One region of the Heyndrickxia vini genome, then DNA from elsewhere that is predicted to be linked to it. Evidence: riboswitches for the same ligand, from Rfam matches in the RefSeq annotation. Region 1 holds a riboswitch; each other region holds the start of a gene.
The links. A riboswitch is a leader RNA that binds a small molecule or an ion and turns the genes downstream of it on or off. The one in region 1 is predicted to bind S-adenosylmethionine.
Positions count from the first base shown of each region.

Region 2: linked by a shared signal. The riboswitch ahead of ssuE (NADPH-dependent FMN reductase) and the one ahead of I5776_RS17960 (aliphatic sulfonate ABC transporter substrate-binding protein) in region 1 are both predicted to bind S-adenosylmethionine.
Region 3: linked by a shared signal. The riboswitch ahead of I5776_RS04975 (O-acetylhomoserine aminocarboxypropyltransferase/cysteine synthase family protein) and the one ahead of I5776_RS17960 (aliphatic sulfonate ABC transporter substrate-binding protein) in region 1 are both predicted to bind S-adenosylmethionine.
Region 4: linked by a shared signal. The riboswitch ahead of I5776_RS01880 (methionine ABC transporter ATP-binding protein) and the one ahead of I5776_RS17960 (aliphatic sulfonate ABC transporter substrate-binding protein) in region 1 are both predicted to bind S-adenosylmethionine.

Region 1 is NZ_CP065425.1:3,593,537-3,597,665, forward strand. It holds gene I5776_RS17950 (hydrolase) at 307-657, shown strand; gene I5776_RS17955 (VOC family protein) at 687-1,082, opposite strand; SAM riboswitch class I at 1,246-1,358, shown strand; gene I5776_RS17960 (aliphatic sulfonate ABC transporter substrate-binding protein) at 1,518-2,501, shown strand; gene I5776_RS17965 (ABC transporter permease) at 2,516-3,358, shown strand; gene I5776_RS17970 (ABC transporter ATP-binding protein) at 3,373-4,074, shown strand; gene I5776_RS17975 (helix-turn-helix domain-containing protein) at 4,102-4,129, opposite strand, start outside.
Region 2 is NZ_CP065425.1:2,348,213-2,352,341, forward strand. It holds gene I5776_RS11760 (LLM class flavin-dependent oxidoreductase) at 148-1,506, opposite strand; gene ssuE (NADPH-dependent FMN reductase) at 1,537-2,082, opposite strand; SAM riboswitch class I at 2,165-2,268, opposite strand; gene I5776_RS11770 (ABC transporter permease) at 2,382-3,062, opposite strand; gene I5776_RS11775 (osmoprotectant ABC transporter substrate-binding protein) at 3,080-3,997, opposite strand; gene I5776_RS11780 (ABC transporter permease) at 4,007-4,129, opposite strand, start outside.
Region 3 is NZ_CP065425.1:995,188-999,316, reverse strand. It holds gene I5776_RS04980 (homoserine dehydrogenase) at 1-294, opposite strand, end outside; gene I5776_RS04975 (O-acetylhomoserine aminocarboxypropyltransferase/cysteine synthase family protein) at 374-1,669, opposite strand; SAM riboswitch class I at 1,806-1,920, opposite strand; gene I5776_RS04970 (trans-sulfuration enzyme family protein) at 2,210-3,349, opposite strand; gene cls (cardiolipin synthase) at 3,543-4,129, opposite strand, start outside.
Region 4 is NZ_CP065425.1:345,461-349,589, forward strand. It holds gene I5776_RS01855 (hypothetical protein) at 1-362, opposite strand, end outside; gene I5776_RS01860 (L,D-transpeptidase) at 465-803, shown strand; gene I5776_RS01865 (hypothetical protein) at 1,039-1,266, shown strand; gene I5776_RS01870 (hypothetical protein) at 1,325-1,558, shown strand; gene I5776_RS01875 (spore germination protein) at 1,588-1,824, shown strand; SAM riboswitch class I at 1,953-2,070, shown strand; gene I5776_RS01880 (methionine ABC transporter ATP-binding protein) at 2,163-3,188, shown strand; gene I5776_RS01885 (methionine ABC transporter permease) at 3,178-3,840, shown strand; gene I5776_RS01890 (MetQ/NlpA family ABC transporter substrate-binding protein) at 3,878-4,129, shown strand, end outside.

The sequences.
Region 1 (4,129 bases):
TGGTGGCACCTGTGTTTGGTATATTTTTGTGGATAAACAATAAACCGTTCCTTTCCGCTCCACTCTGCGCTTTTACTATTGTTTAAAGCTACAATCTTTCGAAAAGGGTCATTAATTGCCCAAAACGGTCTTACATATATTTCATATATCCTTTAAAGTAATTAATGGGGAAGTTGATGAGAATCAATTTTAACATTACATCTTAATAATGATTAATGAGGACAAATTAGTGGTAAAACATCTTTAAGTTTCTTTTTTGGAGCTACCGATAGTTTTATAAAAAAAAAACTTAAGGAGATGAAATGTATGGAGTCGAATAGCAGAAAATATTATATTGATATCACCAATGGTGAAATATTAGACACTCCAATTGAAACAAATCAACAATTTGAAATTACTGCTAACCATAAAGAAATTTCTCAGCTTAAAGAGCTTTTCAAAAAGTTATATGCTGCTGATTTAGAAACATATGCACGGGCCCATATTCCTTTCCTTGAATATCACCATGATTCCGAAAATCATAAATATGATCAAATTCTTACTGAAGTTTATCAAATGATCTATCAATTAGGGAATGAAGAAGCACGTCAATATATAATTAATAATGGAATATTGAATGATGACACCCAATCTAAGGGATTAGAAAACTTTAAGTAGATTAAAAAGGGGATGCCTTTCTATCCCCTTTATTTTCGATAATTCAATTCCCACGTAACTCCATATTTGTCCTGTACTTTTCCATAGGTAGCATTCCAAAATGTTTGCTGCAGCTCCATTTTTACTACCCCTTCTTTGGAAATTGCGTCATATACTTGCTTGATTTCCTCATCACTTTCGAATTCGAGTCCAATTTCAATATTATTCCCATAGATTGGCTCATTCCCAAATACATCATTAAAATAAATGGCAAACCCATTAGGAAAATGGAGTTCTGCATGGATGTATTTTCCTTCATGTCCTTTGAACATTTCAATTCCGTCGGCGAGTTGAGTATGTCCAATCTCACCATTTAATACTTCGGCATAGTATTCTATAGCTTCCTTGCAATTTTCAATTGTAATATGTGGGATTATCCTTTTCATTTGTATCCTCCTACCAATTTTCTGCATTGTAAAAAAATTAAAAAAACTAATTGACTTCCTATTCAACTTATTTTATACTTCATCACAGATACAACGCAATTAAAAAGCGTAAAGCTCCTTGTTGAAGACACTCTAGCTGGACAGCAATTAAAAATCGAATACACTCTTATTGAGAGCGGCGGAGGGAATAGGCCCTATGAAGCCCGGCAACCTTCAAGCGATTTGCTTGAAAAGGTGCTACATCCTACAGATCCATGATGATCTGGAAGATAAGAGGAGGACCATTACTTTTCGCCCTCTTCTTATTGGAAGAGGGCTTATTTATTTTTCCACCTCTTCTTCTCTCACCTATCATTCATTTTTTACACTTCGCAGAATCTACATACCAAATTCCAAGTAATCCTATCAATAAAATTAAATAAGGGGGTCATTTAAATGAAAAAGTATTTTATCTTTTGTTTAAGCATCATTACAATTTTTGGTGTGCTTTCAGGATGCTCCAGTAGTGCAAGTGGGGAAAATAAAAAACCTAAAAAAATTATTTTGGATTACGCATTTTACTCGCCAACAAGTCTTGTTTTAAAAAACAAAGGTTTTGCGGAAAAATTATTTAAAAAGGAAGGGATTGATATCGAATTTGTTCTAAGTCAAGGTAGCAACAAAGCACTCGAGTTTTTAAACTCAAAAAGTGTGGATTTTAGTTCTTCGGCTGGTGCAGCTGCACTAATGGCGAAAGCAAACGGGTCACCTATTCAATCCATTTATATCTATTCAAAACCAGAATGGACCGCTCTGGTTACACTTGATCCATCCATTCAATCAGTAGCTGATTTAATAGGAAAAAAGGTTGCCGCAACTATTGGAACCGACCCGTATATTTTTCTGCTTCGTGCATTAAAGGAGAATGGGTTATCACCAAATGATATTGAAATTGTCAATCTTCAACATAGTGATGGTGCAAGTGCATTACAGTCTGGTGAAGTCACTGCTTGGGCAGGATTGGATCCACATATGGCAAAACTAGAACTGGAATCGAAAGCAAACCTATTTTATCGTCAACCAAATTACAATAGCTATGGAACATTAAATGTCCGAAAGGAGTTTGCTGATCAATACCCTAAATATGTTGAAAAAGTGATTGAAGCGTATGAGCAAGCAAGAAAATGGGCGATTGAGCATCCCGATGAAACCGCTGGAATTCTTGCAAAGGAAGCAAAAATTGATAGTGATGTCGCAAAAAAAGAGCTAGAAAGAAATGATTTCTCTTCTCCTACTCCTGGAAATGAGCAAGTTGAAACGATTCAAGCAGCTGGGAAGATTCTTCAAGAAATGAAAGTTTTAAAGGATACTCTTAATATTGAAAAGCTCGTAAATGAGCTGATTACGCCAAAATATGCGAAAAAGGTAATTAATCAATAAAGGAGGCGGGGCAGATGATTGAGCAAAGTGAAAAAGTAAGATTGGTACGAAGAAGAGATACCTCTAAAAAACTAACTTTAAGTAAGAAAAAAGGCAAAAGGAAGTGGATAATAGGAAGCATTATCCCTTTCATCCTCCTCTTACTTTGGGAAATCACCGGAAGGATGGGACTGATTGAGGCACACCTACTCCCGGTTCCATCTATCATCCTTAAAGGAATTTATGACATGGCACGGGAAGGAACGCTGTGGGAGCATACCGGGGCGACGTTATATCGCGTATTTGCTGGGTTTTTTATAGGAACATTCTTCGCTATTTTACTAGGATCTATTGTAGGTTATTTTAAACTATTTGAGAGTCTGTTTGATCCAATTATTCAAGCCTTTCGGTCGATCCCATCTTTGTCATGGGTACCACTCTTTATTTTATGGATGGGAATAGGTGAAACATCAAAAATTATACTCATTGCAGTTGGTGTATTCTTTCCTGTCTACTTAAATATGGTATCCGGAATTCAAGGGGTCGACCGCAAACTTATTGAGGTCGGCAGAATTTATCATTTTTCACCTTATAAAATTATTCGTAAGATCATCCTCCCTGCGGCACTTCCCTCATTTCTTGTCGGAATTCGCAGTGGGCTGGGACTTGGCTGGATGTTCGTCGTAGCCGCTGAAATTATGGGGGCAAGTAAAGGGCTTGGCTATTTATTATTCGTCGGTCAAAACACGTATTCACCCCAGCTCGTTTTAGGCAGTATTTTGTTATTCGCGATACTCGGGAAACTTACGGATTCCATTCTCAAAAAAATAGAAGATCGATCACTTAGATGGCAAGACAGTCTTTCTAACCAAAACTAAGGGGGATTTCAACGATGCTGGCGGTTCGAAATATTTCACGTACGTTTAATCAGGGGAAAACTGGTTTTCAAAACATCTCCTTTTCGATTCAGAAAGGAGAAATTATTGGCATTATTGGTACAAGTGGCTGCGGAAAAAGCACATTATTACGTGTCCTATCTGGACTTGATTCTAACTTTAAAGGCTCGCTTGACCTAGACCTTGCGGCGATTGGAATGGTCTTTCAAGAACCACGGCTAATGCCTTGGCTGGATGTTGTTGATAATATTAGTTTCGGTATCCATTATCCTGAGCAGAAACAAAAGGTAACAGAACTTTTACAATTGGTTGGATTAGTTGGTTTTGAAAAGCATTTCCCTAAGGATCTTTCCGGCGGGATGGCACAACGAACAGCTATAGCACGATCGCTCATTACAGAACCTAGCATATTACTATTAGACGAACCGTTTAGTGCACTTGATGCTTTTACAAAAATGCAGCTTCAGGACCTCCTTCTTTCTATATGGAAAAGAAGAAATACCACAATGATCCTTGTCACACATGATATCGATGAAGCACTTTATTTATGTGACCGTATTCTCATTCTTAGAGGACAGCCGGGAGAACTTTATTCACAAATTTCAATCTCATCAGAAAAACCTCTCTCGCGAAGTCACCCGGATCTTGCCTTGAAAAAAGCAGAAATTCTTCAACTATTAGATGTTAGTAAAACATAAAGAGCCATCATTAAATGGCTCTTTACGTCAATCCTCATCCTTTATATCCGCATCT
Region 2 (4,129 bases), 1.2 Mb from region 1:
AAAAAAGGCTTAGCGATATTTGTATCTCAAAGCCTTTTTGACTATGCAATATACTGTGAATTGTGTTGTGAAATTTATGTGATTTGTTATGTGTTTACGTTTGTTATTTACCTTTATGCCCCACACACTACAACCGTTTTTTTCATTTTAAACTGGTAATCTGCTATTTCGATGTTGTCTGGCTGGATGATGTTCATTTAAATAATCATTTCCAAATAAATTTTTACGGAATGTCCCTTCTTCATAACTTTTTCTGACTAATCCACGCTCTTGTAGAATGGGTATGACATATTCTACGAAATCTTCAAACGTTCCAGGGGTAATCGCATAGGCAATGTTAAAACCATCTACTCCCGTTACTTCTACCCATTCTTCCAATGAATTTGCAACTGTCGTTGGCGAACCTACAATAACTGGGCCTAAACCTCCAACACCAACAAATTCTGCTACCTCCTCTACAGTGAACTCAGTGTATGATTTCAACGCTGACTGAATAGCATCGTTATTCACATATTGAATTTTTTCTTTTGGATCAAGTTCATCCAAATTCAGTCCCGTCCATCCTCCAACTAAAGATAGTGCACCTTCATAGCTAGCGTATTTTTTGTAATCATCATATTTCGCTTCCGCTTCTTCCTGTGTTGGGGCGACAATTGGGGTGATAAGGGTAAGAATCTTTATTTCTTCTGGTTTTCTTCCCGCTCGAATAGCTTCTTCTCGAAAATCTTGAACAGTCTTTTTTGCACTTTCCATTGTAGTTGCACCAATGAAAACTAACTCTGCATGCCTTACCGCAAATTTTCTGCCTCTAGAGGATGCACCGGCTTGAAAGATAACAGGCGTTCTTTGAGGTGAAGGTTCACATAAATGTGCACCGGGCACTTTATAATAGGATCCGTCATGTTCAATATCATGAACTTTACTCGGATCAGTATAAATGCCCTTTACTTTATCTACAATAACTGCGTCATCCTCCCAACTCGCTTCCCATAATTTGTAGACTACATCCATATATTCATCAGCAATATCGTATCTGTTATCGTGGCTAATTTGTTTATCAAGACCTATATTTAATGCTGCACTATTCAAATAGGAGGTTACTACATTCCAGCCAATGCGACCTTTCGTTAAATGATCTAAAGTAGACATTCTTCTGGCAAACGTATATGGATGTTCGTAGCTTGTTGAAGCCGTTAATCCAAATCCTAAATGTTTTGTTACTTGAGCCATAATCGGAACGACAAATGCCGGATCGTTTACCGGTACTTGTGCACCTTGGCGAACGGCAGGATCCCTTGAGCCTTGATAAACATCATAAGTACCTAACACATCAGCTAAAAATATAGCATCAAAACACCCCTTTTCCAAAACCTGTGCAGTATGTGTCCAATATTCTGCATCTTTATAAGTGGAGGATCGATCATCTGGGTGTGACCATAAACCGGGGGATTGATGACCCGCACAATTCATATCAAAAGCATTTAGATAGATTCTTTTTTTAACCATTTTCATACCTCCTTAAATTTTTTATAAAGATTATGCTGTAAATTGTTTTAACTGTTTAATGGACTTAACAAATCCATCAACCTGTTCAGACAAACGTTGAATCGAATCAATATGTGTAAGAGGATTCCGTTTGTTTGATTTATCAATAGCACTATCTAAAATATAAATTCCTTGTAATGGATTTCCTTTCAATGTTGTGATGAGTGGTTTTAATGCATAATCAAGAGCGAGTAAGTGTGCACCACTGCCACCTACCATTACAGGAAAAACCGGTTTGCCCTTAAGTATTCTTTCAGGCAATAAATCAATTAATGTCTTTAATACACCGGTATAGGACGCTTTATACACAGGTGATCCGATAATGACTCCATCTGCATTTATAATCGTTTGTGCCAAATGATCAATATCCGGACTGTCATAACGGCTATTTACTAAATCTAGAGGTGAGAAATCGACAACTGAAGAATACGCAACAGTAATTCCTTCCTTTTCTAATAAAAATTGAACATGTTTTAACACAAGATCTGTCCTGGATTTATCAGATGGGCTCCCACATAAAATTACTACTTTACTCATTTTACTAACCTTCTTTCTTTTCATATTTTTTCAAATAAAAAGTCCTCTTTTCAAAAGAAAAGAGGACTCCCCAGTGCGTCTACTCTTATCTTCCAAGCGAATGCTTGCTGGAATTAGCACCTTTCTACCTAAGTAGAGGTTGCTGAAGCTTCATCGGGCCAGTCCCTCGGCTTCTCTGGATAAGAATTATTAAGTTTTGTTAATCATAATATTTGAACATTTAATTTGTCAAGATTAATTCTGACCTTTTTTATAAGAATTATAAGATTTATAGTTTAAGCTACAAATTCTATTACATATTATGCAGCTTCCTTCATTTCTACCTTCACTTCTTTTTTCTTTTTAACAGGAGATAAAATTCGTTCTAACCAGCCCATCAAGAAGTCTGCAGCTACTGCCATTAATGCAGTTGGTATTGCGCCGGCTAATATTATCGAAGATCCATTCGTCACATTCGTACCGCGCACAATAATATCACCTAGTCCACCTGCTCCGACAAATGTACCTATCGTAGCAATTCCAATTGCGACAACTAGAGCGTTTCTGAGACCTGCCATAATTACGGATAATGAAAGAGGCAGTTCAACCATTCTTAGTATTTGAAATTTCGTCATCCCCATCGCTTTTCCGGACTCTAACAGGAATTGATCGACATTGACGATTCCTGTATAGGTGTTCTTTAAAATTGGCAAAAGCGAATATAAAAATAATGAAAGGACTACTGTATTCGTCCCTAATCCCATAACTAGCATTAGGACCGATAACATCGCTAAGGCAGGAATCGTTTGGATAATATTTGCAAGTGAAATTACCCACGTACTAAGCCTGCGGTATCGAGCAATTATGATTCCCAGCGGAATGGCAACAATCGCAGCGAAAATCACGCCATACGCTGACATCAAAAAATGTCGGTAAAACTGTTCCCAAACATAGCCACCATTATTGGCATAATAATCAAATAATCCTTGTATTGTATTCAAGTCAAACACCTCCAGCCTTACTCAAAATAGTTATTTTCCTCTAAGAACTTTTTAGCGACGGTAGAAGGCTCTTTCATTTTTCCATCGCTTTCATAATTTAATTGCTGCATTTTTTTCGTACTAATCTTTCCAACCAGCTTTTGTAAGATTCCTTTTAATTCAGGATGTTTTTTTAATACATCATTTCTAGCGACAGGCGATGCATCGTAAGGAGGGAAGAAATGTTTATCATCCTCCAGTACCTGAAGATTATATGCATTAATCCGGCCGTCTGTTGTATAAGCTAAAACGACATCCATTTTTCCGCTTTGAACCGCTTTATAAACGAGTCCGATTTGCATTGGGAAGGTTTGACCAAATTCAAAGCCATACTCCTTCACAAAACCTTCGTAGCCATCTCCTTTTCGTTTTAACCATGAATTATCAACACCTAAACTCAAGTCTTTCACCATTGGTTCTAATTGGGAAACTTTTGATATATTATTTTTTTCGGCAAAGTCTTTCGTTACAGTAAATGCATATGAATTGGCGAATCCATATGAATCAAACCATGTCTGATCAAATCGTTTATCAAATTCCTTTTGAACAATTTTCAATGCCTTTTTAGGATCATTTACTGGATCCATCCCAAGAGCACCCGGCAAATCCGTCCCTGTATAGCGTGCTGCGGAGATATCAACATCCCCGTTAAGCATTGCTTTATGCAGTACGATGGATGAACCTAAATTGTTCACTAAATCCACCTTTAAATCCGTATAATGTTCAATCATTAATTTTTCCATATATCCAAGAATTTGTGTTTCAGTTGTTGTCACCATACCAATCGAAATCGACTTATCTGAAGATGCACTTAAACCAGGTAAAGAGCATCCACTGATGATCAATGAGATTGACAAAACGAAGACGACAAACCATTTTCGTTTTTTCATACTAATGCTCCTTCCTTATGCAGCTTGTTCTAATTTTCGTATCCCTTTTGGTGTTGCCCAATTTTCTAGTTTTCCTAATAAAAGATCGACAAGCAAAGCGAGTATAGTTACTGGGACTGCCCCTGCAATAATAAACTC
Region 3 (4,129 bases), 1.7 Mb from region 1:
GGGTTCCTCCCCAACAATTGCCTCAAAAATCACGTCTAAATCTGGAATTTCGATAATATCCTCAAAATTGGTTGTCACAAGAATATTCGCATCAATCATTCTTTCTTTTGTTTGATCACGAATAAGAATCGCAACAATCCTAACTTCTTTTCCCAAAAGTTTTCTAAGCTGGGCTTGATGTGATTGAATAGCACTGTAAACACCTTCACCCACCGTTCCAAAACCTAACAATGCAACTTTAATAACTGACATTACTAACTCCCACCTGCCTTTACCAAACTTCATTTCTTTCATCGGGAAGGCATTTTATACAAATCATCATCGGCACCACAAATTTACCAATATATTGAAGTACGGTGCCAGGCACCTTAGATTAAACTGTTACACTTGTTGCTTTGAGAATGGCTTGGTTTAGATCGTCCGTAATATCTTCCACGGCTTCAAGTCCGACGGATAAGCGAATTAACTCTTCCGTCACTCCTGATACTTTTAGCTCTTCTGCACTTAGCTGTTGATGGGTAGTCGATGCCGGGTGAATAATTAATGATTTGGCATCGCCAACATTTGCTACATGTGACCATAATTGAATGTTATCAATGACTTTACGCCCTGCTTCTCTTCCGCCTTTAATTCCGAAATTGACAATGGATCCGAATCCGCCTTTTAAATATTTAACTGCACGGTCATGTGATGGATGTTCTTCGAGACTTGGATGATTGACCCATGAAACTGCAGGATGGTTTTGCAAAAATTGTGCGACTTTACCTGCATTTTCATTATGCTTAGGTACACGCAAGTGCAATGTTTCCAATCCTTGTAATAACAAAAACGCACTATCCGGACTTAAACTTGCACCGAAATCTCGCAAAATTTGTACGCGTAATTTTGTTGCAAAGGCTGCTTGCGGAACATCGACACCGTAGCGGATACCATGATAGCTCAAGTCTGGTTCTTTAAAGTCTGGGAATCGATCACTGTTCCAGTCGAATTTTCCTCCATCAACGACCACTCCGCCAATGGTTGTTCCGTGTCCTCCGATCCATTTTGTAGCTGAATGGATGACTACATCCGCCCCCCACTTAATAGGGTTTGAAAGATAAGGAGTACCAAATGTGTTATCAACGATAAGTGGTACTCCATTTTCGTGAGCAACCTTTGCAACTTCTTCAACATCGAGAACATGTAGGCTAGGGTTTCCGATAATTTCGGCAAATACTGCCTTTGTTTTTGGTGTAATCGCTGATCTAAAATTTTCCGGATCTGTTGCATCAACGAATTTTACGTTAATACCATATTTCGGAAGTGTATTTGAAAACAGATTAAATGTTCCACCATATAAATTTCCAGCAGCGACGATTTCATCCCCTGCTCCGGCAATATTTAGGATGGAGAAGGCAATTGCAGCCATTCCTGAAGACAGCCCAACAGCGGCTGTTCCACCTTCTAATAGGGCAATTCGCTGTTCAAAAACATCTACTGTCGGATTGCCGATTCGCGAATAGATATAACCTTGCTGTTCTAATGCAAATAAACCTTGTGCATGATCGGTATCTTTAAATACATAGGATGTTGTTTTGTAAACAGGAACTGTACGTGAGCCTGTTGTAGGATCCGGTTCTTGCCCTCCGTGCAGTAATAATGTTTCGGGTTGAAATTGTTCGCTTGTCATTTTACATTCCTCCAAAGTTTTTGATTTTTTCGCTAGGCGAGTCGAGAGATTCCTGAAGTGTTATCGTTGGTGGTTTTTATACGAAGGGAAGCAAAAAGCCCTCTTCATAAGAAGAGGGCTCATTAATAGGTTCCTCCCCTTATCTTTCAGATCTCTATTGGATCTGTAGGAATTAGCACCTTTTCAAGCAAATTTGCTTGAAGGTTGCCGGGCATCAAAGGGCCTAGTCCCTCCGCCGCTCTCGATAAGAGTGATACATTTAGTTTTTTTGGAAAATTTAAAATTGCTCTTGTTTTGCATTATAGTAGACGAATTGTTACTTCGTCAACCTTTTTTTTAAAAGTTTTTCTAAAGAATAAACTATGACCGTTACTTTCCGCTACAGGAACCTGCTTTTTCGCGGTGAGAAGTCGAGCCTCATCAGCGCTTTGCGCCTGCGGGGTCTCGACTTTTCCTCTATATCCCGCAGGAGTCAGGTTCCTTTCGCTCCAATCCACTCTGCACTTGTTAAAAGCAACAATCCTTCGGAAAAGGAATTTTTCAAACCGAAGCCTGAATGGCTTTATCAAATTGTTTAATGATATCATCTGCATCTTCAATTCCTATCGAAATTCGCACAACTTGTTGGTTGATTCCTATGTTCTGCTGTTCTTCGAGTGACAGTGCTCGGTGGGAGGTACCTAACGGGTAGGATACGGTCGTTTCAACACCGGCTAAAGTAGGTACAATTTTCACCCAGCCCAACGATGAAAAGAATCGATGGATATCACATGTGTCTGCTAATTCTATTGTGACAATCGCTCCATTTCCTCTACTTGAAAGATCGGTAGGATAATAGACTTTTTTCACATAGGAATTTCGATAGAGTGACTCCGCCAATTGTTTCGCATTTGCGGATTGACGTTCCATACGTAATGCCATTGTTTTTATACCACGGCAAGTAAGCCATGCTTCAAATGAGCTCAAATTGCTTCCGAGATTAACTACCTTTTGACGTGCTTTCGACATTAATTCTTCACAACCAACAACTACCCCGGCTGTTACATCGCTGTGACCACCCAAATACTTCGTCGCACTATGGGCGACAATATGGATACCCTCCAGATAAGGATTCAACAAATATGGCGTTGCAAAGGTATTGTCTACCATTGTATACAACTTATATTCCTCACCTAGTTGCACAAGTTTGTCAATCCGTTCAACACGCAAAAAGGGATTCGTAACTGTTTCGGAATATAATAGTTTTGTATTATCCCGTATTGCGTGCCGAATGGCAGCTTCATCAGCAAAGTTGACAAAGGTTGTTTCAATTCCTAGATTTTTTAATTCCTGCTTTAATAGATGATGTGTACCACCATAAATGTCTTCAGCTGCAACGATATGATCCCCAGCTGAAGCAACAGATAACACACCGGCTAGAATTGCCGACAATCCCGAGGAGGTTGCCACCCCGCTTGGTGCCCCTTCAAGACTTGCCACCATTTGTCCTAGTTCATCTGTGTTTGGATTGCCCGTTCTCGTATATAAGTATGACGCATCACCATCATAAAAACCCTCAAGTTCCTCTAATGAATTAAAAGTAAAAGCGGAGGTTTGAAATATCGGTGTGGTTTTACTTCGAATATGGTTGGTTTTTTTTAAAGATTGATGAACGATTTTCGTTTCAAATGATTGATTCACTATGCAAGCACCTCTAATTATAAAATGATTTCAAATTTTATAAATTGTACGCCCATTCCGTGTTTTTGTCAAAAAAATAATAGTTACTGTTTATTCTCTCAAAAACTACTAGAAGGAAATGTACTTTTTTTCTCTCATACATTTCAAGAAAACTACAAAAAATGATAGGGAAAAACCCTACCATTAGGCTGTTTTATAAAATTGGAGACAACAATCTTGAGACAGATTCTTTGAATCGGATTGATTTTGGTCGTTGCAAATAATCCTCTAACGTCAATTCTTTTGATTTTTCCATATCTGCTTTGTAAATCATTTCTAGTTTTTTGGAAAGATGATGGCTATACAAAAAGGCATTCACTTCAAAATTTAGGCGGAAACTGCGATTATCAATATTTGCGGTACCGACTGTTGCAATTTTCCCATCGACTACAAGCATTTTCGCATGAATAAATCCATTTTCATAAATATACACCTTTGCACCTGTTTTCAATAATTCCCCTACGTTAGAATAAGTTGCCCAATAAACAAACATATGATCAGGCTTGTTCGGAATCATTAAACGAACATCCACCCCAGATAAGATCGCAATTTTAAGTGCATTCAATAAACTATCATCAGGGATAAAATACGGAGTTTGCATGTATATGTATTTTTTCGCCTCATTAATCATCTTGATATAGCCATTTTTGATTTGCTCCCATTCTGAATCAGGACCACTGGATACAATTTGAACATCTGTGTACCCGACAGATTGTATATCCGGGAAATACCTTTCTTCAT
Region 4 (4,129 bases), 1.1 Mb from region 1:
TCCTTTTTAATCTCCCATTTAAGCTGGTCAATCATATGATCAAACGTATAGGAAGCTGACTGATTAGGAGTATTATATTTAACAGAAATAGAAGCGATTTGCTCTCTATCTTTCATGATAAAAATATCATTTCCGTCATTAGTAAAGGCCTTAAATTCTAATGAATCATAAGCAGCCGTGACTGAATGGTGACTTGTCCTAACAACAAATCCTCTCTCTCTAAAATAATCTTCAAAAGAAGCAAGAAATTCATCGACTTTGATTTTCATTCCGGTCAATACATTGTTTTCATAGAGTTGTTTGTTCTTTTCTTTTAAGTGAATCAATTCCGCTTGTAAGTCTTTTATTTCCGTAGTACTCATATCATCATATCTCCTTTTTTATTTCTTCCTTTAATTTTATCAAAAAAATACGGTAGGCAACAAAATGTAATGATTCATATGGTGGTATAGGAGGTGGTACGAATGGTATATGAAATACATGTGTCTACATCTAAGCGTCGCTTAGCACTTTTGAATAACGGCCGGGTAGTTAAAATCTATCCAATCGGTGTGGGGAAAATGTTAACACCAACGCCGAAGGGTACGTATAGAATCATTAATAAGCAGCCAAATCCGGGCGGACCATTTGGAGTAATGTGGATGGGACTATCAAAACCACATTACGGAATTCATGGAACGAATAATCCTGCATCAATCGGGAAACTGGTCTCCCATGGTTGCATTAGAATGTATAACCAAGATGTTTTATCCCTATCTAAAATAGTGCCGATTGGGACGAAGGTAAGGATAAGTCAGTCATGATTTTACACTCAATGGAAATTATGTAGCCCTAAAAAATAAAGTGAACAAAAAGATAAGATAAATATAAGGTTCTTCTTTGGAGTATGAAGAATATAAATTTTATAAAGGGTTCACTTGAAGGGAGGATAGGTGTCAAGCCAAATCAATTTTGTTTAAACGAAACGCAAATTCTTGGATACCAAGTGTGAAAGATAAACAAAATGGTCCAAATGAATAAAGAAAGGGAAATGGAATCATGGTCTTTGAACCTATTCAAATTAATCTTAGTGAATTGAAAATCAATAGTTGTGACCATTCGAGTGCAATTACTCTAGGATCTGCAGTTATCGTTGGCAGAAGAGTGGTTGCAAAGAAAAACCAACCAATTGGTCAACTTTTATCAGATCGTACCACTGTTATATCCTCTAAAAGTTTTACAATTGATGACGATATTGAAGACTTCTTTCGCACAAAAGGCATATAATCAATTAACCCTGTCCCTTTAGGTCGATGGTCTGATATAAAACATAGGAGGTACGAATATGTTATTTGCACCAGCAGTGATTAATCTTCAGACCTTTAAACTGAATTCAATAGATCACACAGCGGTATTAAATATCGGGCAATGCCAGCTATTAGATATTTTTGTCGCCTATAAAAGGAATCAAGGAATTGGAGAACAAAACGGTGATGGGGTTCGAATAATTTTACCTGTTTCATCCGTGTTAGACTCAGATTTCATTGATAGTCCTGCAGTTAAAAATAGTATTGTTTAGTTTGATGTCGTAAATAAGGAGTGACATGTATGTTTTTTTTCACACCTATGGTTGTTAATCTTCTCGGATTTAAAATTAATTCAGTCGATAACTCCTCTGTTATAAACGCTGGGCCAGTTCAATCAATTGATCAATTTACGGCTTATAAGCGAAACCAAGCTTTTGGAGAATTAAACGGTGATTTATCTCCAACCACTTTGCCTATTACAGCAATTGTTGATCCGGACGTAAGTGACAGCCCCGCTGTTAAAAATAGTGTTATTTAGTCGTACTTTTTCTAATTGTATAAGTTCAGCTAAATAAATTTAACAAATTTTTAAAAGGCTATTGACTTATTATATTTTTCGAAATAATATTAAGACTATTAAATTACAAAATTAAATAAAATGACTATGACTTATCCAGAGAGGTGGAGGGACTGGCCCTTTGAAGCCTCGGCAACGGGTTTGCATTTATGCAAATACCGTGCTAATTCCTGCGAATCGGGGTTTTTTCGATTCGAAAGATAAGAAGTAGATCGGTTAGTTTATACGAACCCTTCTTCTTATCTGTTCTTGGATAAGAAGAAGGGTTTTTTATTTATTGAAAGGGAGGATCAAGCAACATGATTAAATTTGAAGGTGTAGGCAAAGTGTTTCAGTCAAAAGGCAGAGAAGTGGCAGCTGTGCAGGATGTTTCTCTTTCAATCGAAAAGGGTGAAATATTTGGTGTAATTGGTTTTAGTGGTGCTGGAAAAAGTACTTTGCTTCGACTGGTAAATCTTTTAGAAAGGCCAACATCAGGAAAGGTAATTGTTAACGAACAAGAAAATCTCTCCCTATCAGAGAAGGAACTTCGAAAGATGAGACAAAGAATCGGAATGATCTTCCAAACCTTTAATCTATTTAACTCAAGAACGGTGTTCGGAAATGTTGCCTATCCGTTAAAAATAGCAAAAGTGCCGAAACAGGAGATTAATAGAAGAGTAACGGAACTGTTGCAATTTGTCGGGTTAGCTGATAAAGCAAATTATTATCCTGAACAACTGTCAGGAGGACAAAAGCAGAGGGTGGGAATTGCGAGAGCACTAGCCACTTCACCAGACATTTTAATTTGTGATGAAGCGACATCGGCTCTTGATCCGGAAACAACGAGCGATATTTTGACACTATTGAAGAGGGTAAATGAGGAATATAATGTGACGATACTATTGATTACTCATGAAATGCAAGTTATTCGAACAATATGTGATCGTGTTGCTGTGATGGAGAATGGACGAGTGATTGAAGAAGGTAGCGTCTTTAATCTTTTTACTAATCCTACAACTAAAACAACAAAAAACTTTATTAGCTCCGTCCTAAACGACAAAATCTCACCGCAACTTTTTGAAAAATTGTGCGGAAATAAGTCTAGTCATCTATACCGGATTATTTTTACCGGTGAAGAGACGAGTAAACCATTGCTATCAAACATTGCAAAGTCCTTTGAAGTAGATGTAAATATTCTTTATGGAAATATTAGCGAAATACAGGAAGTTCTCTTTGGTAATTTAATTGTTGAGTTACAAGGGAATCAAGTAGAGATAGGAAGAGCTGTTAATCATTTGAAACAATATGTAGAAGTGCAGGAGGTTACAAGTCATGCAAGTTGATTGGAGTACATTTTGGCCAAGGATATTCCAAGCATCCGGTCAAACGATAACAATGGTTATTTTTACACTGATTTTTGCAACAATATTTGGCTCAATCATTGGGTTGCTCCTTTTTGTGACAAGAAAGGGGAATATTTTAGAGAATCAAACGGTTTCTACGATTCTTAATATCTTAATTAATATTATTCGGCCAATTCCATTCATTATTTTTTTAGTAGCGATTAGTCCTTTGACCCGTGCTGTGATGGGGTCAACTATCGGAACGGCCGCTGCCATTTTTCCGATGACTATTGCAGCATCCTTTGGAATTGCTCGCGTTGTCGAGAATAATTTAGTGTCTATCGATCCTGGAATCATCGAGGCGGCAAAAGCGATGGGTGCCAGTAAACTTCAAATTATTTTTGGCGTATTAATTCGAGAAGCATTAGGACCATTAATCCTTGGTATAACCTTTATTACAGTAGGATTAATCGATTTCTCTGCCATGGCTGGAACTGTTGGTGGCGGCGGTCTCGGAGATTTAGCGATGACATATGGTTATCAGCGATTTGATAAATCTGTCATGATTGTTACGGTCGTGCTATTGATTATCCTTGTTCAAATTGCTCAATTCATTGGAAACTATCTAGCAAAAATTTTCTTGCGAAGATAATGAATAATACAAAACATCAGAAGAAAGAGGAAACAATGTGAAAAAGACAATTTTATTAAGTGTTATTGCAGTATTTATCTTTTCCCTTTTAGCTGCTTGCGGAAAAGAAACGAGTGGCAACTCTAAAGTGGTGACCATTGGTGTAACAGGGTCGGATGGACAAATGTGGGATATTATTAAGGAAAAAGCAAAAAAAGAAGGGATTACGATTAAGTTAAAAGAGTTCTCGGATTATACGATCCCTAACCAGGCATTAGCAGATGGAGACATCGATTTAAATGCATTTCAA